DNA from 2 places in the Nonomuraea sp. NPDC004354 genome. Region 1 is predicted to be linked to the other one. Evidence: riboswitches for the same ligand, from Rfam matches in the RefSeq annotation. Region 1 holds a riboswitch; the other holds the start of a gene.
What was found. A riboswitch is a leader RNA that binds a small molecule or an ion and turns the genes downstream of it on or off. The one in region 1 is predicted to bind cyclic di-AMP.

Region 2: another riboswitch for cyclic di-AMP. It lies ahead of ACWENQ_RS21560 (D-alanyl-D-alanine carboxypeptidase family protein); the one in region 1 lies ahead of ACWENQ_RS14855 (coiled-coil domain-containing protein).

Annotation. Positions count from the first base shown of each region.
Region 1 is NZ_JBSGDV010000004.1:24,092-29,422, reverse strand. It holds gene katG (catalase/peroxidase HPI) at 1-1,529, shown strand, start outside; gene ACWENQ_RS14855 (coiled-coil domain-containing protein) at 1,611-2,564, opposite strand; cyclic di-AMP (ydaO/yuaA leader) riboswitch at 2,568-2,704, opposite strand; gene galT (galactose-1-phosphate uridylyltransferase) at 2,771-3,832, opposite strand; gene ACWENQ_RS14845 (DeoR/GlpR family DNA-binding transcription regulator) at 3,829-4,608, opposite strand; gene ACWENQ_RS14840 (50S ribosomal protein bL37) at 4,743-4,820, shown strand; gene ACWENQ_RS14835 (AI-2E family transporter) at 4,979-5,331, shown strand, end outside.
Region 2 is NZ_JBSGDV010000007.1:106,396-111,726, reverse strand. It holds gene ACWENQ_RS21575 (hypothetical protein) at 1-530, shown strand, start outside; gene ACWENQ_RS21570 (PhoH family protein) at 539-1,852, opposite strand; gene ACWENQ_RS21565 (isoprenyl transferase) at 2,087-2,854, opposite strand; gene ACWENQ_RS21560 (D-alanyl-D-alanine carboxypeptidase family protein) at 3,085-3,999, opposite strand; cyclic di-AMP (ydaO/yuaA leader) riboswitch at 4,012-4,154, opposite strand; gene ACWENQ_RS21555 (amidohydrolase family protein) at 4,297-5,130, opposite strand; gene ACWENQ_RS21550 (hypothetical protein) at 5,273-5,331, opposite strand, start outside.

The DNA of each region.
Region 1 (5,331 bases):
ACGTCAACCCGGAGGGTCCCCACGGCAACGCGGACCCGGCCGCGGCGGCGCATTTCATCCGCGAGACCTTCGCACGGATGGCGATGAACGACGAGGAGACCGTCGCTCTCATCGCCGGCGGCCACACGTTCGGCAAGACCCACGGCGCCGGCGTCGCGGACGACCATGTGGGGCCGGAGCCCGAGGGCGCGCCGCTGGAGGCGCAGGGCCTGGGCTGGCTGAGCAGCTACGGCACCGGCAAGGGCGGTGACACGATCACCAGCGGTCTCGAGGTGACGTGGTCCGACCGGCCGACGCAGTGGAGCAACCGTTACTTCGAGATTCTCTTCGGCCACGAGTGGGAGCTCACCACGAGCCCCGGCGGCGCGAAGCAGTGGGTCGCGAAGGACGCCGAGGCGTTCATCCCGGACGCCCACGACCCGTCGAGGAAGCACAAGCCGACGATGCTCACGACCGATCTGTCGCTGCGCGTCGACCCGACGTACCAGAAGATCTCCCTCCACTTCCTGGAGAACCCCGACGAGCTCGCGTCGGCCTTCGCCAAGGCCTGGTACAAGCTGCTGCACCGCGACATGGGTCCGGTCAGCCGCTTCCTCGGACCGTGGGTCGCCGAGCCCCAGCTGTGGCAGGATCCGGTGCCGGCGGTCGACCACGAACTCGTGGGCGACGCCGACGTCGCCTCCCTCAAGGCGAAGATCCTGGAGTCCGGCCTCACGACCGCTCAACTGGTCTCCACCGCCTGGGCCGCCGCAGCGAGCTTCCGGTCCACCGACAAGCGCGGCGGCGCAAACGGCGCCCGGCTCCGTCTCGAGCCGCAGCGCAGCTGGGAGGTCAACCAGCCCGAGCAGCTCACGACGGTCCTGGACGCCCTCGAGGGCATCCGGCGCGAGTTCAACGAGGCCGGCGGCGCGAAGATCTCGCTCGCCGACCTGATCGTGCTGGCCGGCTCGGCCGCCGTCGAGAGGGCAGCGGGCGAGGCCGGCGTGGCGGTGACGGTGCCGTTCCGCCCGGGCCGTACCGACGCCACTCAGGAGCAGACCGACGTCGAGTCCTTCCGGGTCCTGGAGCCGCGGGCCGACGGGTTCCGCAACTACCTGCGTTCCGACGAGAAGACGCAACCGGAGGTGCTGCTCGTCGATCGTGCCTACATGCTCAACCTGACTCCGCCCGAGATGACCGTCCTCATCGGCGGCCTGCGTTCCCTCGGAGCCAACGTCGGCGGTACCCGGCACGGCGTCCTCACCGACCGGCCCGGTGTGCTCACCGCCGACTTCTTCACCAACCTGCTCTCCCCGGGCACCCGGTGGAAGGCATCGGACTCCGAGGAGCATCTGTACGAGATCCGCGACGTGGTCACCGATGAGGTGAAGTGGACCGCCACCGCGGTCGACCTCATCTTCGGCTCCAACTCCCAGCTACGGGCCCTCGCGGAGGTCTACGCCAGCCAGGACGCCCGCGACAAGTTCGTGACCGACTTCGTCGCGGCCTGGACCAAGGTCATGGAACTCGACCGGTTCGACCTCGCCTGACCCGTGAACGCCCCCGCCGCCGAGGGCGGCGGCGGGGGCGGCGGAGGCGTATCGGTCCAGGCGGCTCGCCATCGCCTGCTTTCAGTTCATCGAGACGTGGACGTGGTCGTAGTGGTTCTCGGTGATGCTGCCGCGGTCGGACATCGGCCGCCAGCCGCTGCCGCTGTTGATCCGCTGCCGCCAGATCACGTACTTGACGCCCAGGCGGGTCTGGTTCTTCACCGCCCACGCCGCGATCTGGTCGCCCAGCGTCCGGTTGACGGCCGCGGGCATGGAGCCGCCCGAGCTCATCATGAAGTCGCAGGCCCGTCCGAGGGGGTGTTCCCCGCTGCTGCCCGACCGGTAGCAGCCCACCTCGAACGGCAGCGCGAACGTCTTCTTGATGGTGTCGCGCATGAGCCGGGTGCGCGGGGTGATGTTGTCCGACCCGGCGGGAAGCTCAGGCGCCCAGCTGCCGTCGGCCTTGCGGCCAGGACCGGTCGGCACGAGGGCCTGCAGCTTCTTCTCGATGTCCTTGATCATGCCCTCGGCGGCCTTCCGGTCGCCGGCGACCTGCTCGGTCTCGGTCCTGATCCGGTCGGCGAGCGCGGTGGCCGCGTCGGCGGCCTGCTTCTTGGTGTCGCGCGCCGCGGCGACGTTCTTGACGACCGCGTCCTGCTCGGCGCTCATCTGCTCGAGCAGGGCGGCGGTGTTGAGGTCGGGGGTGAACAGCAGCGTCGGCAGGTCAGGGGTGCTGGCCTGGTAGCGCAGCTCGGTGATCCTCGAGGCCTCCTTCTCGGCCGTGACCAGCGTCTGCTCGGCCGCCGCGAGCTGTTTCCCGGCCGCTTTCGCGTCCTTCTGGGCCTTGGCCAGCGAGACGCGCTTGGCGTTGTAGGTCCGGATCAGCTTGTCGACCCGGGTGTTGAGCTTCTTCAGCTCGGTCCGCAACTGCGGTTCGGACGGCTTGGGGGCAGCCGAGACCGCGGTCGCGGAACCGATCACGAGGGACAGCGCGGCGACAGCACCGCATGCGAAACGGGACGTGGGGGACGCCACGAACGATCCTCTCCGTCTGCCGGCCGGGTTAGCTGACGGGTTCGGGCGGGAGAAGCCCTACCACACGCGTGGATTCACCCCAGGTTCTCGATGGGTCCCCGGCTCCGGGCAACGCGCCCAGGATTAGGCATGTGACGGCTGTGAAAGCCGACGAATCGGGATATTAGTAGTAAATCCCCCGTAATGCGACCTCAAGCGGACATTAATTAGTGATCTACTTGTGATCGAAGCAGCCGTGCCGCGTCCTCGGGCAGAACGTCGTTGACGAAGGCGCCCATCGCCGACTCCGAGCCCGCCAGGTACTTCAGCTTCTCCGGCGCCCTGCGGATGCTGAACAGCTCCATGTGCAGGTAGGCCAGGTCGCGGCCGTGCCGTACGGGGGCCTGGTGCCAGGCGGCCACGTACGGCATGACCACCCCGAACAGCCCGTCGAGCGCCTTCAGCACGCGGGTGTAGACGGGGCCGAAGGCGGCGCGCTCCTCCTGGGTGAGCGCCGCCAGGTCCGGAACCTGGCGGTGCGGGTAGAGGTGCACCTCGAACGGGTAGCGGGCGGCGGCCGGCACGAACGCGGTCCACAGCTCGTTGGCGGCCACCACACGCTCGCCCGCCCGCTCGGCGGCCAGCACGTCGGCGAACAGGTTCGGCCGCTTGGCCGCGGCCGCCAGGTGCAGGCGGGTGCGCGGGGTGACGTAGGGGTAGGCGTAGATCTGGCCGTGCGGGTGCGCCAGCGTGATGCCGATCTCGGCGCCCCTGTTCTCGAAGCAGAACACCTGCTCCACGCCCGGGATCGCCGACAGCTCGGCCGTGCGGTCGGCCCAGGCCTCCATCACCAGCTCCACCTGCTCGTCGGACAGCGCCGAGAAGGAGGAGTCGTGGTCGGAGGTGAAGCAGACGACCTCGCAGCGCCCGACCCCCGGCCGCACCTCGCTCAGCCCGCCGGGGGCGGCGTAGGTGCCCAGGTTGGTGGAGAAGCTGGGAAAGCGGTTCTCGAAGACGGCGACGTCGTAGTCGGCGGCCGGGATCTCGGTCGGCTTGCCGGGCCTGGTCGGGCACAGCGGGCACTCGTCGGCCGGCGGCAGGAAGGTGCGGGTCTGCCGGTGACCCGCCATCGCCACCCACTCCTCGGTGAGCGGGTCGTAGCGCAGTTCGGAGGCCGCGGGCCTGGGCGGCAGCTCGCGCTCGTCGATCGCGCTCCGGTCGGCGTCGTCGCGCCGGTCGAAGTAGATCAACTCTCGGCCGTCGGCCATGTGCGCGATGGTGCGCTTCACTTGATGTCCTCCGCGATGATCAGTTCTCCCGCCCGCTCGGCCAGCTCCGCGCGCGCCTCGTCCGGCAGGGCCGCGTCGCTGATGACGACGTCGGCCTCCGACAGCTCCGCGATCGTGCTGATGCCGACCGTGCCCCACTTGGTGTGGTCGGCCGGGACCACCAGGCGATGTGCCGAGGCGACCAGTTCCCTGTCGGTCTCCGACTCCAGCAGGTTGGGGGTGGTGAAACCGGCCTTGGTGCTCATGCCGTGCACGCCCAGGAACAGCGTGTCGACGTGGAGCCGCCTGATGGCCGCGACGGCGACCGGGCCGACCAGGGCGTCGGACGGCGTGCGGACGCCGCCGGTGAGCACCACCGTGCGGTCGGCGCGCGGGCTGCGGTGGAAGACGTCGGCGACGGGGATGGAGTTGGTGATGACGGTGAGGTCCGGCACGTCGACCAGGTGGTGGGCCAGCGTCCAGGTGGTGGTGCCGGCCGACAGGGCGACGGCGGTGCCGGGGCGGACGAGCGTGGCCGCCCTGCGGGCGATCGCGTCCTTCTCCGGCTGCTGACGCATCGACTTGGCGGCGAAGCCCGGCTCTTCCGTCGAGCCGGGGCCGTTGATCGTGGCCCCGCCGTGCACCTTCTCGAGCAGGCCCCGCTCGGCGAGCGCCTCCAGGTCCCGGCGAATGGTCATGTCGGAGACGCCGAGCTCGCGGACGAGGTCGGCCACCCGGACTCCGCCGCTGCGACGGACGCGCTCCAGGATCGCCTGTTGCCGCTGTGGTGCGAGCATGTGCCCTCCTTCCAACAGATTCCACCAAATTATGACACATCTATGTTGAAACATGGGGAGTGGAATCTGGCGAAGGCCTTGTCCGGGCCGCCGCCTTCGCGAGAGGTTGGGATCATCACATGAGGAGGTAGGCGATGGCGAAGCGCGCCCGCAAGACCAAGGCCCGCAAGAAGAAGGCGGCCAACCACGGCAAGCGTCCCAACGCTCGCTGAGGCAGGACATCGGGTACACCGCGTACGCCGCGTACGCCGCGTACCCGATGTCCGGTCCCCCCTCTGGCGCCACGGGCAGCGACCGCGGCGATCCCGTACAACGCGCTGACCGGCGCGGTTGCCTGCCTTCGTCACCGACGGTCGCGATAGTGTGACCCATGATGTCGCGTGGACTGCGGATCCTCATCGGCCTCGCGGCCGCGGTGGTCATCCTTGCCGGGCTCAGGCGCGCGAGCGCGATCATGGCCCCGGCCTTCCTCGCGCTCACGCTGACGATCGCCGTCAGCCCGCTGCGCGCCTGGCTGAAGCGGCGCGGCGCGTCCTCGTGGGTGCTGGTGACCGTGCCGCTGACGGTCGTGCTGCTGGTGCTGCTGGCGTTCGTGGGTGCCCTGGTCGTCTCGATCGCACGGCTGGCCGGCCTGCTTCCCCAGTACGCCGACGAGTACCACCAGCTGGCCGCCTCCGTCACGCAGTGGTTGGCCGGCCTCGGGATCACCCCCGAGCAGATCAG
Region 2 (5,331 bases), on a different contig from region 1:
GACGCGCCTGGATCCTGCTGGCCGCCCTGCTGACGCTCACCGGGTGCGGCATCACGCCCACCCCGGTCACCGTCCTCACCTCGGCGCCCGTGATCAGCACCGAGCCGATCTGGGCCAAGGTCTACCTCATCAAGAAGGGCCGCCTGGCGTTGCAGGAGGTCAGGGTCGCCAGCAAGACCCCCGAAGACCTGATGCGCACGCTCATGGACCTCGCCAACCATCCCGTCGAGTCCGGCCAGGACACCGACCTGTACGGCATGCGCTACCAGGCCGTGGACGCCGAGCCCATCGGCCAGCGGACCCAGCGCATGGACCCGGACAACAAGAGCCTCGTCCTGTACGTCACCCTCACCGGCGAGCGGGAGCTGAGCCGGGCGGCGCTCGCCCAGATCGTCTGCACCGCGCGGCTGCGCCCCGAGATCGCCAAGGTGCAGGTCAACATCACCAGGACCGTGTCGGCCTCGTCGACGACGGGAAGGCGCACCTGCGCGGAGTTCCACGACCTGACCCCCGCGGGTGCGCCCTCCTGATCACCGCTCTACAGGGTGATGTCCTCCAGCATCTCGGTCACCAGCGCCGCGATCGGCGAGCGCTCGGACCTGGTCAGCGTGATGTGGGCGAACAGCGGATGGCCCTTGAGCTTCTCCACCACCGCCACCACGCCGTCGTGCCGGCCGACCCTGAGGTTGTCGCGCTGGGCGATGTCGTGGGTCAGCACGACGCGGGAGTTGGCGCCGATCCTGCTCAGCACCGTCAGCAGCACCCCGCGCTCCAGCGACTGCGCCTCGTCCACGATCACGAAGGCGTCGTGGAGCGAGCGGCCGCGGATATGGGTGAGCGGCAGGACCTCCAGCATGCCCCTGTCGAGGACCTCCTCGATCACCTCGGGCGTGGTCACCGCGCTCAGCGTGTCGTAGACGGCCTGCGCCCACGGGCCCATCTTCTCGCCCTCGCTGCCCGGCAGGTAGCCGAGCTCCTGGCCGCCGACCGCGTAGAGCGGGCGGAAGACCACGACCTTGCGGTGCTGGCGGCGCTCCAGGACGGCCTCCAGGCCGGCGCAGAGCGCCAGGGCCGACTTGCCGGTGCCCGCCCTGCCGCCGAGGGACACGATGCCCACCTCGGGGTCCATGAGCAGGTCGAGGGCGATGCGCTGCTCGGCCGAGCGGCCGTGCAGGCCGAAGGCCTCCCGGTCGCCCCGGACCAGCCGTACGGACTTGTCGGGCAGCACCCTGCCGAGCGCGGAGCCCCTGGCCGACAGCAGCCGCAGGCCGGTGTGGGTGGGCAGCTCGCGCGCCTCCTCCAGGTCGGCGGAGCCGTGCTCGAACAGCGTCTCCACGTGGTCGGTGGTGACCTGGACCTCGGCCATGCCGGTCCAGCCCGACTCGATGACCAGCTCGGCGCGGTACTCCTCGGCCGACAGGCCGATGGAGGCGGCCTTCACCCGCAGCGGCAGGTCCTTGGACACCAGCACGACGTCCTTGCCCTCGGCGGCGAGCGTGCGCGCCACGGTGAGGATGCGGGTGTCGTTGTCGCCCAGCCTGAACCCGACCGGCAGGATCGAGGGGTCGCTGTGGTTCAGCTCGACCCTGATCGTGCCCTCGCCTGTCGGCATCGGCTCGTCGAGCCTGCCGTGCTGCACCCGCAGGTCGTCGAGGTAGCGCAGTGCCTTGCGTGCGAAGTAGCCGAGCTCGGGATGGTGCCGCTTGGCCTCCAGCTCCGTGATCACGACGATCGGAAGGACGATCTCATGCTCGGCGAAGCGGGTCATCGCCGCCGGGTCGGCGAGCAGGACCGAGGTGTCCAGCACGTAGGTGCGCTTGGTGGTGGAGTTGTTGCTCGAGGACACTGCCACACGTTCTCCCCCGGGCGCCCGTGGAAGGGGCGCCCTGCAGACGAGGCGGGAATTCGGACCGGGCCCGCGCCCCGCGTGGGGCGCCGGGTACCGGCCCCCCTCGGCAGGTCAGTGCGCAAAGGCGGGCCCTCTCCGGAGTGACCGGCCTGTGGTCGGCCACTTCCAACGTTAGGTCCTGGATACCCGCCGCCGAAGCGGCCAAGCGTCTGTTCACGTGCTGTTCGTGAACATGTCTCAGGAGCCGTAACGCCGGTGTCTCGCGGCGTAGTCGCGCAGCGCCCGCAGGAAGTCGACCCTGCGGAAGTCAGGCCAGTAGGCCTCGCAGAAGTAGAACTCGGAGTGGGCGCTCTGCCAGAGCAGGAAGCCTGACAGTCGTTGCTCGCCCGACGTCCTGATGAGGAGGTCGGGATCGGGCTGACCGCGAGTGTAGAGATGCTCCGCGATGTGCTCCACATCGAGGACCTCGACCAGGTCCTCGATGCTCGCCCCCCTACTTGCGTGCTCCTGGAGGAGTGAGCGCACCGCATCGGCAATCTCACGTCTTCCTCCATACCCAACCGCAACGTTCACAATCAGCCCGGGACGGTGCGATGTGGTTTCTTTCGCGGTTTTCAGGACATTCGCCGTCTGGTCGGGGAGGAGGTCGAGCGCGCCGACGGGGATGATGCGCCAGCCCTCGGCCACGAGCTCCTGAGTGACGTCCTCGATGATCCTCAGGAGCGGCTCCAGCTCCTCCTTCGGCCGGTTGAGGTTGTCGCTGGACAGCATCCAGACCGTGACGACCTCCACGCCCGCCTCACGGCACCAGGTGAGCAGCTCCGAGATCTTGTCGGCGCCCTTCCTGTGTCCCTTGCTGACGTCGCGCATGCCCATCGCGCGCGCCCAACGGCGGTTGCCGTCGATGATGACCCCGACATGGCGGGGGAAGTCGCCGCTGTCGGCGGACAGCTTGGCCTCCAACCGGCGCTCGTACAGCCGGTAGACCAGATCGCGCAGGCCCACGGAGTTCCTCCCCAGCGGTGCTGTGCCTTAGTGGTCGACTCACGACCTAACAGGCAATTATCACCGCCTTTCGAGACTGCTGGCCCCCTTAGGCGGATTCCTGGCGAGCTGTCGGCGATCCGCTGCCGCCTCCAGCGCCACGGTGGAACCGTCCGGCCCGCTCGCCACATCCGTCGCCGCGGGCGGTGGTCGGACGCGGCGGGACCATGGGGGCGCGTGCGCCCCGCCGGTCAGAGCCTGCCGCTGGTCGCCGCCCAGTCGACAAGCGCCTCGGCGGTGTCGAAGCGGCGGCTGGAGCTGGACTCTCCCAGGATCACGCCGACCAGCCGATGGCCGTCACGCTCGGCCGCGAAGGCGAGGGTGTAGCCCGCGGCGCGCGTGAAGCCGGTCTTCAGGCCGACGGCGCCCGGCGTGCCGAGGAGGCGGTTGGTGTTGCGCCAGGAGTAGGCGCCGTGCTCCGCCGTCTCGGGGAGCGAGCGGTACCGGGTGGAGCCGACCTTCTTGATCGTCTTGTTGTCCAGCGCGGCCTGGGCGAGCCGTACCTGGTCGCGCGCGGTGGAGTAGCCGCCGCCCTTGGCGGGCATCCCGTCGGGGTTGACGTACAGCGAGTCCTTCATCCCGAGCGCGCGGGCGTTGGCGTTCATCTTCGCCGTGAAGGCGTCGACACCGGGCCCGTACGAGCGGGCCAGCGCGTGGGCGGCGTCCGCGCCGGAGGGCAGCATCAGGGCGTAGAGCATCTCCTCCACGGTGAGCCGGTCGCCGGCGCGCAGGTACGCCACGGAGGCGCCGCCCTTCGAGGCGTAGCGCACGTCAGCGGAGGTGACCTTGACCACGTCCGTGGGCTTGGCCTCCTTCAGCACGGTGTAGGCGGTCATCACCTTGGTGATGCTGGCCACCGGCATGCGCCGATCGGCCTTCTTGCTGAAGTAGACCTTGCCGGTCCTGGCGTCGATCAGGTGGGCGGCCCGGCCGAGCACCGCCGGGGCGTCCGCGGCGGCGGCCGGAGCGGGGGTCCGGGAGACCGGCGACACGACGCCGGGCTGGGGGGCGGCCTGCGCACCGGTGGCGACCGCGGTCACGGCGCCCGCGGTGATGACGGCGCCGAGCAGCGCGCGTCCCAGCCGGTAGGTGAGATGCGTGGGCATGAAGGGTCTGCTCCTTGGCTTCCATGCCGCCTACCGGGTTAGCTGACGGGTTCGGGCTGGGAAGTGCCCTACGGGCGCCGCTGAGCGGGCGCTCGATTCACCCCAAGGGAAGTGGGTCCCCGGCTCCGTGGATACGGATTCGGCGGCCGCGCGTCCGGCGGACTGGCCTGAGATGACGCGCGGTCCGGGCAATGAAACGGCAACGAACATGTCACAGCTCGTCGCACAACGGCCCAAAAGTAGCAAAATAGCATAAACCACGCAAATAGCCGCGAACCTCCGGCCTGCGACGGGCCGCTACATCGCGCTCAAGCCGTAGAAACGGGCGGCGTTCCCGCCGAGCACCTTGTCGCGGTCGATCCCCCCGAGAAGCGCCCCGTACACCGTGAAGACCGTCCGGTAGTCGGCCGCCAGCAGCGAGACGGGCCAGTCGCTGCCGAACATCAGCCGGTCCGGCCCGAACACCTCGACCGCGTGCTCCACGTAGGGCCGCAGGTCCGCCACGGTCCAGCGGGCGTGGTCGGCCTCGGTGACCAGACCCGACACCTTGGCGTACACGGTGGGGCAGGCGGCGGCGGCGCGCAGCAGCGACGCCCACGGCTCCAGCTCACCGGCGGCGATCCTGGGCTTGGACAGGTGGTCGATGACGAGGTTGAGCGTGGGGTGCCGCTCGGCGATCGTGACGACGTGCTCCAGATGCCGGGGCAGCAGCGAGACCACGTCGAACGGCACGCCCGCCTCGGCCAGCAGTCCGAGCCCGTCGAGCACCGCTTCCCCGATCAGCCAGTCGGGATCGGGCTCGGTGTGGATGAGGTGCCGGACGCCGACGAACTTCGGATGTCTGGTGTAGCGCTCGAGCGCTCGGGCGGCTTCCTCCGGGCGGTCGAGGGGCACCCATCCGACGACCCCGGCGATGAAGTCGTGGGCGTCGGCGTGGGCCAGCATGGCGTCGGTCTCCCAGAAGGAGTCGTCGGCCTGGACCACGACCGTCCGGTCGACGCCCGCGGCGGCCAGCTCGGGCGCCAGGTCCTCGGGGCCGAAGGTGCGGTGGATCGCCGGCAGGTCGGGAGTGGGCCAGGAGTAGGCGCCGGTCTCCAGGTTCCAGAAGTGCTGGTGGGCGTCGACTATCACGCGGCAAACATAGGATGTCTGGCCGACCTCGGCAAGAGCTCCCCGGGACTCACCGCGGCCCCAGGAAGAACGGCAGGACCGAGGCTCGGGCCGCTGCGAGGCGAAGGGTGGCCGACCCGCACTGTGGGGGGTGTCCCCCGGTTCAGCGGCGGCGCCAGGGGAACGGCAGGCGCCCGCGGCGGCGCGGTGGCGGGTCGTGGA